DNA from 3 places in the Pseudomonas sp. FFPRI_1 genome. Region 3 is predicted to be linked to each of the others. Evidence: riboswitches for the same ligand, from Rfam matches in the RefSeq annotation. Region 3 holds a riboswitch; each other region holds the start of a gene.
What was found. Region 3 has a riboswitch for cobalamin ahead of ACZ5BO_RS21855 (CbtB domain-containing protein). Riboswitches for the same ligand answer to the same signal wherever they lie in the genome.
Positions count from the first base shown of each region.

Region 1: linked by a shared signal. The riboswitch ahead of ACZ5BO_RS13325 (TonB-dependent receptor plug domain-containing protein) and the one ahead of ACZ5BO_RS21855 (CbtB domain-containing protein) in region 3 are both predicted to bind cobalamin.
Region 2: linked by a shared signal. The riboswitch ahead of ACZ5BO_RS17625 (TonB-dependent receptor) and the one ahead of ACZ5BO_RS21855 (CbtB domain-containing protein) in region 3 are both predicted to bind cobalamin.

Region 1 covers NZ_AP029168.1:2,989,606-2,992,847, forward strand. The annotation lists gene ACZ5BO_RS13325 (TonB-dependent receptor plug domain-containing protein) at 1-1,840, opposite strand, end outside; cobalamin riboswitch at 1,939-2,139, opposite strand; gene ACZ5BO_RS13330 (arginine N-succinyltransferase) at 2,375-3,242, opposite strand, start outside.
Region 2 covers NZ_AP029168.1:3,969,153-3,972,394, forward strand. The annotation lists gene ACZ5BO_RS17625 (TonB-dependent receptor) at 1-1,992, opposite strand, end outside; cobalamin riboswitch at 2,167-2,371, opposite strand; gene ACZ5BO_RS17630 (hypothetical protein) at 2,540-3,136, shown strand; gene ACZ5BO_RS17635 (hypothetical protein) at 3,229-3,242, shown strand, end outside.
Region 3 covers NZ_AP029168.1:4,941,691-4,944,932, reverse strand. The annotation lists gene cobM (precorrin-4 C(11)-methyltransferase) at 1-12, opposite strand, end outside; gene ACZ5BO_RS21865 (cobalamin biosynthesis protein) at 95-508, opposite strand; gene ACZ5BO_RS21860 (CbtA family protein) at 505-1,206, opposite strand; gene ACZ5BO_RS21855 (CbtB domain-containing protein) at 1,218-1,406, opposite strand; cobalamin riboswitch at 1,503-1,728, opposite strand; cobalamin riboswitch at 1,825-2,037, shown strand; gene cobW (cobalamin biosynthesis protein CobW) at 2,136-3,206, shown strand; gene cobN (cobaltochelatase subunit CobN) at 3,210-3,242, shown strand, end outside.

The DNA of each region.
Region 1 (3,242 bases), 2.0 Mb from region 3:
GGGGGCCATCGAGGTAGCGGTAGGCGTCGGCATCCACCACCGAGTAGTGGCCGTAGTCGACCTTCTTTGGGCTGTCGATCTGGCCGATGTAGCGGATCGCGCCGCCCACGCCCCACATCCGGTCCAGCGACTCGAAGCCCAGGCGCGAACGGGCGAAGAAACCGGGGATGTTGCTCAAGGTCACGCCGTTGCGCGACTCCACCAGGTTGCGGGTCAGGTCCGCCGAGAGGTTCCACTGCGGGCTGAACTGCCAGCGTCCGTCGGCTTCGATACCGCGGACCCTGACCTGTGCCTCGCCGTTGACGAAGTGGATCCCATCGAGGGCAATCAAGTCATCGATCTTGCGCCGGTAGGCGGTGACGCTGGCGTTGAACTCACCGGCCAGCAGGCTGCCCTTGTAGTCCAGGCCCAGCTCGGCATTGACGCTCTTTTCCGGCTTGAGGTCGGGGTTGCCCTTTTCGTCGTCCTCGTTGGCGTAGAGTTGCTCGGCGTTGGGCAGCTTGAAGGCGCTGCCGTACTGGCCGCGCAGTTGCCAGTTAGCGTTGAGCTCATACAACGACGTGAGCATGCCCACCGTGGCGCTCTCGCCGCCGCTGATCTTCTCGTGGCGCACGCCGAGGCTCGGGTGCCAGTCGGGCAGGGCCTCGAACACCGGGCGCAGCTGGGTGTACAGGGCGCTGGCCCGGGCCTGTTTGTCGTCGATCTTGAGCACATCGTCCTGGCCCTTGAACCACTGGTTGTCGCTGCCGAACACCAGGACGTGGCCGCCGTCCAGTTCGGCCTTGCCCTCGGCCTGCAGGCCCCAGTCGGTGAAGCCCCAGTAGTCGTTGTGGTTGATCACCTTGGTGGCGCCGGTCTCGGTGCTGTTGATCCGCGTGTAGCGGGTGTCCCAGTCGTTGACATGGCCCTTGACGAAGTAGCTGAAGCGTTCGTCCAGGCGCTGTTCGAAGGTCGCGGTGGCGATCTGCTGGATACGGTCGTTGGTGGTCTTCTTGTTGTTCACCGCCCGCGCGAAATCCAGGTTGGCATCGCTGTACTGGTAGAACAGTTCCAGGCGCGAGTCGTCGGCAAAACCCTGGATCGCCTTGGCGCCGAAGGTGCTCACCTCATAGGCGCGTTTCTTGTCCCGGGTGCTGGCGCTGTAGGCGCTGTTGCGAAACGGCTGGTAGCCATCGGAGACGTTGTGGCTGACATAGGCCAAGAGGCCCAGGTCGCCGAAGCCGTTGCTGACGATCCGTTCCACCCGGGCATCGCCGCTCCTGCCCATGAAGCTGTCCAGGCCCAGGTTGACCTCGCCCGAGGCTTCGCGGGTTTGCGGGCTGCGGGTGACGATGTTGATCACCCCGGCCACCGCCTGGGTGCCGAACAGCAGGCTCTGGCCGCCCTTGAGCACTTCGATGCGCTCGATGGCGTTGGCCGGCAGGGTGTCCAGGTACAGGCCGCCGTACAGGCGGTTGTTCAGGCGCACGCCGTCCAGCAGGATCAGGGTGTCGTCGTTGCGTCCGCCCAGCAGCGAGTAGGTGCCGTAGTCGAAGGGGCCGTTCTTGGGCGCCACGTACAGGCCCGGCACGTACATCTGCAGGACCCGGGTGATGTCGCTGCTGGGGCCGGCTCGCTCGATCTGCTGGCGCTCGATGATCTGCACCTTGCTGCCGAATTTCGCCATTTCGGCGACGGTGGTGGACTCCACCGATGGCGCGGAAACAAATTGCTGTTCAAGTCTGAGGGGACCGTCATCGGCCAGGAGCAGGGGGCTGAACAGGCAGCCGAGCAAGGCGCCACTCAGGGAGTGGCCAGGGGTGCGCCAGGTGCGCACAAGGGACGTATCGATTGTGGTCATTCTTGGTCTTCTCGAAGGTGACTTCGGGAAGCATGCAGGAGAAGGTATCGGCCACGCGCACGAGACCATACCGGCCCATGCCCGCCCACCGCAGGATTGCCAAACACAGGCTTCAGGCCGGTCTCCGGGCTCACGAGGCTCGCTGCATTCGCCTTCCCATACCCAAGTACAGTGGCCTGTTGAATGCAGCACTCGCTTACCGTTGCGGGGGCAGCACCGGACTTGCCGCAAAGGGCTCACCGGTTTCCCGTTTCACTTCATGCACGGCGGCATGAGGCACCTGAAACTGGGCGGCATCTGAACATTGCGCCACAGCTTCGTCAACGTTGCACTTGCATGCAGGTGTTGCCGGGGGCCGGGGATGAACGCCGGTCGGCTGCAAGCCGCTGTGGCTGGGGCTGGCGGATTGCGGCCGTGGCAATCCGGCGGCGCGCCTCGCGGAGCGGCTGCCCGGGTGACGCGGCGCCATGGCCCGTGAGAGCGCCGGGGTTGTTGGGCGCAGCCTGTGTCTGCGAGCGTGGTTCGAGCCCGGGGCTAGAGCAATGCCGGATCCTGGACCAGGGCCGCGTTGCGGGTGGTCCAGCCTCTGGTGGCTGGCGTCAGGTGGAGCTGCGCCTGGGTCGCTTGGCGCGCAGGGCAGGCCAGCAGCGAAACCGCCCGCACCGTGTCCCCCGGTTGCAGTTGCAGGCGCTTGGCGGTCAGGCGGTCCACCAGCAGGCTGCCGGAGACCAGGCGCCCGGGGGCGGCGGTGATGCGGCAGTTTTCCAGGCGCCGGTTGTGAATCAGCCAGATCGGCGCCTGGTCGTCCGGGCTGCCTACCCGCAGGGGCAGGACCTGGCTTTCCCGCACGCTGCGGACCTTGGCCACTTCGGCTTCGATCAGCGGCCCGCCGTCGAAAATGTCGATGCAGCCCTGATGGCTGAAACCTTCGTCACGCAGGATGTTCAGGGCCTGCTCGGTGCTGGCGTGGGCCTGGCCGATGGCGGCCTGGGCCTGGGGGCTGAGCAGGCAGGTGTAGAGCGGCTGGCGCGGCATCAGTTCGGCGATGAACGACTTGCTGCCCAGGCTCGACAGGCGACTGGCCTGCTGGAAACCCATCTTGAAGAAGTGCCGGCCCAGGCTGTCCCAGAACGGCGAGCGGCCCTGGTCATCGAGCTGGCCGCGCAGTTCGGCCACCAGTTTGTCGCCGAACAAGCCAGGGTACTCGGCGACGAACAGCAAGCGCGCAGTGGACAGCAGGCGGCCGGTGTAGCCCTGGCGCTGGTCGCGCCGCAGGTACAGCGAGCAGAGCTGGGATTGCCCGGTCATCTCGTTGCACAGGAACAGGGTCGGGATCTGTTTCTCGATGCCCAGCTCCGGGGCACTGCCATGGGTGGTGCCGACCCGGTAGTTGTAGCAGGGT
Region 2 (3,242 bases), 970 kb from region 3:
ATCCAGCAGGTTGTTCAACTGCAGGCCCAGGCGCACATCGGGCAGGGCCTGCCAGCCCAGGTTGGCATCCAGCACCGTGTAGCCCGGGACATCGACGGTGTTGGCAGTGTTGGCATAACGGGCATCGACGTAGCGCAGGCCCATGCCGGCCTCCAGGCTCTGGGTCAGCGCCTTGTTGAGCCACAGGTTGGCGGTGCGTCGCGGCACATTGGTGGGGCGGTTGCCTGCGCGAGACAGCGGTTTTGCGCCGACCATTTCATTGAAATCATCGTATTCGGCACGCACCACCGAGGCGTTGCCCGAGACCTTCCAGCCCTGCTCCAGGGCCAGTTCCAGGGAGGCCTCAAGGCCGTCGGAGGACTGTTGGCCAACCTGTTGCGCCAGGCGCGTGACCGGGTCGGTGGTCAGGAGCTTCTTCTTGACGATGTGGTAGGCCGCCAGGGTCCATTCGCCACGGCCGCTCCAAAACTGCTGCTTGAGGCCGAATTCGGTCTGCTTGGATTCGGTCAGGTCCAGCTGCTGCTGACTCGGGCTCAGGCTGATCAGGTTGTTGACCCCGTCTTCGCTGGTGGAGTACTGGCCATACAGGGAGAGCTGGTCAGTGACGGCAAACACCAGGCCGGCTCGCCAGTTGCCACCGCTCAGGCTGCGGTCGCTGCGGGAATCGGCTCGCAGGTCATTGCGGTCGATGTGGTTCTGGTCGCGGCGAATGCCGGTGACCAGGGACCAGCGCTCCGACAGCTGCAGGCGGTTTTCGGCAAACAGGGCAAAGGTGCGGGTCGTGCTTTCGGTCTGCGCCGAGAACGGCGACTGACTCTGGAAGTAACCGGGAGCAGGGTTCCAGGGGGCGATGTAGTCACCCCCCAGGTCCTTGTAGGGCGAGTTGTTGGCCACCCCGAAGCGGATCCGGTTGTACTCCAGGCCGACCACGGTCCTGCTGTCCAGGCCGAACAGCGAGTGATTGAAGGTAAAGCTCTGGCGGTCGCCGATCTGTTCCTGGTCGTGCTTGATCTCCAGGTAGTCACCGCGCAGCAACTGGTCCCGGGCGCTGATCCAGTTGTAGGCCTCGGCGTTCCGCCAGTGGCGGCGGCTCTTGATGTAGTAGAGCTGGTTGCTGGCGCTGACGTCGTCGCTGAGCTGCCAGTCGGTATTGAAACGGGTCCACTCGTCGTTGTAACGCTGCACGGCGTTGCGCAGGTTGTAGTTCTTGTCCCGCAGGCTGTCGCGGTACTGGCCTGCGATCAGCGGGGTGCCGAAATAGTTCGAGGGTTCGCTCTCGCCCCGTTCATGGGCCAGGGTGAAGCTCAGGTCATCGCTGGCCTGCCATCGCAGCGCGGCGCTGAGCGCCAGGTTGCGGGATTCGCCATGATCCACCCAGCCATTGCTTTGTTGCTGGTTGAGGGTCAGGCGATAGCTGAGGGTGTCACTCAGCGAACCGCCACTGTCCAGGCCCAGTTGCTGGCGATCATTGGAGCCATACCCCAGGCGCAGGCGGTTGCGGATGTCACCGTCGAAGGGCTTCTTGGGGATCACATTGATCACCGCGCCGGTGGCCCCTTCGCCATACAGCACCGAAGCCGGGCCGCGAATCACGTCGATGCGCTCGATCATCCACGGGTCCACTGGAAAGGTCTGGCTGCCGGCGCCGGTGTACAGGCGTGCGCCGTCGAACAGGGTCATGACCGAGGTGTGCCCGGTAAAGCCGCGGGCCGACAGCGCGGTGTTGCCATTGCCCGGCGTGGCCGCGCTGGTGATGCCCGGTGAACGGGTGACGGCGTCCTGCACGGTCAGGTTGTTGCGGTTAAGGATGGCGTCGCTGCCGAGGCTGCTGGTGCTGGCCGGTGTCTCCAGGGCGCTCAGGTTGAGACGGGAGCCGGCGGGCAGGGGCGTATTCAGGGGCAGTTCAAAGTGCTCTGAAACCCCGCTGACCTGAGTCTCGGGCAACGCCAGGGAGGATTGCTCCTGCGCGAAAACCGAGGTGCACATGGCCATGCACGGCAAGAGGGTAAAACGCAGCGAAGGACTCGCCAGATATTGAAACAGAGAGTTACGGGACATGATTCCTACTACTGATAAGGAATGAATGAATCCCGGAGGGAACAACGCATAGGGAATCGCGGGCAGCCGCGCCCACGCAAACCGGACTGCGCCCGCCCACCGCGGGGTTGTCAAACGAAGTTGCAGGCCGGTCTCCGGGCTTGCGAGGGGCATGAAGCATTCACCTTCCCATGCCTTGGCACAGTGGTCTGTCGAATGCTTCGCTCGCTTACCGTTGCGGGGGCAGCGCCGGACTGATCATCGAAATGACGCACCGGCTTCCCGTTTAACCCCATGCACGACGACATGGGACACCTGAAACTGGCGCGCATGGGACCACCCTTGAGGGGATCTCGTCAATGGCATCAGGCCAGTAGGGCGGGCAGGAGGCGGGCTGTACGGAATAACCCGCTGACCGTGGTAATCTGCGCGCCGCCTGATCGGCGGCACAGCCCATTCACTCGGCTGCCGATGCCGGCGACAACCGAACGGAGAGACACGGATGTTTGACGAGTTGCTCTTCAGCCCCGAGCCGCCTGCCGGCGACGCTGCCTATGCGGGAGGCGGGGCCTGCCTGCCACAGGCGCTGGCTTGGCCACGTGACGCTGAAGGAGTGCCCTTGACCCACTTGCTGGCGATTCCAGGCAGCTGGTTTTGCCCGGCATTGAAGGGCAGCGGCTACTGGGTTTCGCTGTTCATCCCCTATCAGCCCGGCGAGGTGGCCCACTACCGAAGGCTGCGTGCCCGGGAGGGTGCCTGCGAAGCGGTGGTCATGGGTTACCTTCGCGCCGCAGCTGAACGCCATGAGGCGCCAGCGCCGCTGCTGGAACGGGGAAGCATCCGCCTGTTGGCGAACGCCGATCCTGACGATGACGAGAACCTGGCTTCCAAGCTGGATGGCGTGGATGCCTGGTTGCAGTCGGCGCTGTCCTTTCCTGCAGGGCGCCGGAGGCTGTCGATCTATGGGGGCGACCTGGACCAGGCGTTGCCTGCGCACAAAGGCATTCTGTCCGATGGCATGGGCTACCTGTTTCTCGATGAAGACTTTGCAGCACGGACAGGTGCCCAGCTCGGCGGGTTTTTCCTGCAACTGGGGTAGGCCCGCGAACGGGGAGCAGGACGCCTGTCCAGCACAACCCCGACCAGGATCGGAGCACCATCGATGACCTCAAGGACCAAGAGATAAAAGGCATGAGCCAGGACTA
Region 3 (3,242 bases):
GTAGACAGTCATGGCTGTTTCCTGTGAAAAAAAGGCGGTAGCGCCGCTTCAGATGAAGATTGCTCATGATCGAGGGCGGGGATTATCGGCGATTCTACCGGCAGGCGGCCAATGCCAGGGTGGCCTGGGCGTATTTCTGGCGGGGCACCCAGAGCCTGGCGGGCTGCTGATGCAGGTGCTCGGCCAGGGCCAGGGCAGCGCTTTCGGCCACGCCGTAGCAGCCGGTACGCTCGAAGGCGATCTGCGAGCGATGGCTCAGGCGCAGGGCGTAGGGGGCGAGTTGACTGCTGCTGAAACAGGTCAGCGGCAGTTCCAGTTGCTCCGCCAGTTGCAGCAGGCCGGGCTCGTTGCGCTTGAGGTCGATGCTGGCCAGGGCCAAGACCTGCGCGGTCTGCAACTGGTGTGCCGCCAGGACCTGGTCGAGCAAGGCGCGCAGCGTGGTCACCGGGCAGCCTTTCTGGCAACCCAGGCCGACCACCAGGGTCGGCGCTGCGCTTGAATCACTCATGCCGAGTACGGGGCCGCACCCTTGCGCCGGAACAGCCAGGCGCTGATCAGCCCCAGGGCCAGCCAGAACGCGGCATTGGTCAGTTGCGAGGCGATCTTGAACTGCGCTTCCAGGGCTTCGGGAGCCAGCATGGAGTGCACTTCCGGCTGTGGCGCGCCGATCACATGAGGGACGGCGATGATGGCCGCACCCAGGATCTTCAGCAGCCAGTTCTGGGCGAACACGATCAGCGCGATGCCCACGGCGGTGGAGGCGGCGGTGCCGACCCACCAGACCTGGCGCTGCACCAGATCGGCGGCCGCGGTGCCCGGCAATTCCGGTGGCAGCCCCAGGGTGGGCGCCAGGCAGAAGGTGGCGTAGCCGGCCAGGCCCCAGAGCAGCCCCTGGGAGGTGCGGTTAGGTGCGCGCAGGGTGTAGAGCCCGGCCAGCATCAGGGCAAAACCCACTGCCACCACCAGGTTGCCGCCGGTGGTGGACAGCACGCGCTGCCAGCCGTCTTCCGGTTCCCAGGCTTCGGCGTCGTGGCTATGCCCGGCCATGGCGCCCTCGGCGTGTTCATGGACTTCGGCCGCGGGGGCCTTTTCATAGGTTTCCGCCTGGAGGATCAACGGGGCGACCCAGAAGCTTTGCAGCAGGGTCAGCAGCAGGGCGGCCAGCAGCCCGGTGAAACCTGCGGTTTGCGCGATACGCTTGATCATCTCGGCAGGCCTCAGTGGCAAGGGAACGCGGCGCTGTGGCGGGTATCGTGGGCAGCGTTGTGCACCGCTTCGATATGGGAGAAACCGGCGAAGTACACCAGGCACGCGCCCAGGATCGAGGCACCGATGGCGGCCACCAGGCGCTGGCTCAGGGTGGAGGTGCTGGTGGTGGTATGGCTGGTGCTGCTGATGATCGACATGGCGCTTCCCTTTGGAGTGTCGGCGGGGAGCGGCGCAGGAAAACCCCGCGTGACGGCCACGCAGGGTTTGCAACAGCGCCCGCCCACCGCGGGTTTGTTATCTGTGTGTTGCGGGCCGGTCTCCGGGCTTGCGAGGGGCAGGGCAGTGTCATGCCGTGCCGGCAAGTGTCGCCTTCCCATGCCTTGGCACAGTGGATTCGACACTTCGCTCGCTTACCGTTGCGGGGGCAGCACCGGACTGGTCACGACTTTGTAGTAAAGCACGTGATTCACCGGTTTCCCGTTTCACCCTGTGAAGGGCACCCGTAACAAGGCGCGTAGCAAATCATGGGCGGGGCAGGGGCGTCAATTGCCATGAACGCAGGCGCAGGTGCCGGCTGGTCGGCGCATTGCCGATTGACCGTCTCCCGCGCTCTGCGTAGCCTTGCGCCTTCGAGGTTCTTCGGCCAGGGGTCGAAGCTAAGAAGGGAACGCGGTCGATGCCGCGGCTGCCCCCGCAACTGTGAAGGGTTTGATTGCTGCAAGGCCACTGCACGAGCGTCGACGACGCCGGCGGGAAGGCGCAGCAAGCGCCGGTGCCAACGACCGGCCAGCCCTCAGCCAGGAGACCTGCCTCGATCCAAGATTCTCACTACAACCGGGCGGGGTGATCCGGTGGCGAAATCTCCGTGCGCCTGGCGCTGCGGCTCTCGTCCCGTTTGCCCACCTGCTTTGCCAAAAGGGCATCCGATGAAAACACTGGCCAAACTCCCTGTCACCATCGTCACCGGCTTCCTTGGCTCGGGCAAGACCACCTTGCTGCGGCACATGCTGGACAACGCCCAGGGCCGGCGCATTGCAGTGATCGTCAACGAATTCGGCGAGCTGGGCATCGACGGCGAGATCCTCAAGCAGTGCTCCATCGGCTGCACCGAGGAAGAGGCCAGCGGCCGGGTCTACGAGCTGGCCAACGGCTGCCTGTGCTGCACCGTGCAGGAAGAGTTCTTCCCGGTGATGCGTGAACTGGTGGCGCGCCGTGGCGACCTGGACCACATCCTCATCGAAACCTCCGGCCTGGCCCTGCCCAAGCCCCTGGTCCAGGCCTTCCAGTGGCCGGAAATCCGCAGCGCCTGCACCGTCGACGCAGTGATCACTGTGGTCGACAGCCCGGCGGTGGCCGCCGGCACCTTCGCCGCCTTCCCCGACCAGGTGGACGCCCAGCGCAAGCTCGACCCCAACCTGGACCACGAATCGCCCCTGCATGAGCTGTTCGCCGACCAGCTGTCCAGCGCCGACCTGGTGATCCTCAACAAGACCGACCTGATCAGCCCCGAAGACCTGGCCAAGGTCCGCCTGGAAGTGGCCGAGGAGCTGCCGCCGGCGGTCAAGGTCATCGAAGCCAGCAGCGGGCGCCTGCCCCTGGACGTGCTGCTGGGCGTGGGAGCCGGCTCCGAGGAACACATCGACAGCCGCCACAGCCACCACGACCATCACCACGACGGCGATGACGATCACGACGACCATGATCACGATGCCTTCGACTCGATCTCCATCGAACTGCCGCAAGCCGATGAAAGCCTGCTGCTGGACGCCCTGACCCAGCTGGTGGTCAAGCACGGCATCCTGCGGGTCAAGGGGTTCGCTGCCATCCCCAACAAGCCGATGCGCCTGTTGATCCAGGGCGTGGGCACCCGTTTCGACAAGCACTTCGACCGCAAGTGGGGCGCCGATGAGGCCCGCACCACGCGCCTGGTGCTGATCGGCCAGGAACTGGACGCCGCCCAGCTGGAAGCCCAGCTGCGCGCTGCCCTCAGCGTCTAAGCCATGCACCTGCTCAGGACCCAGCCCGGCGGTTTC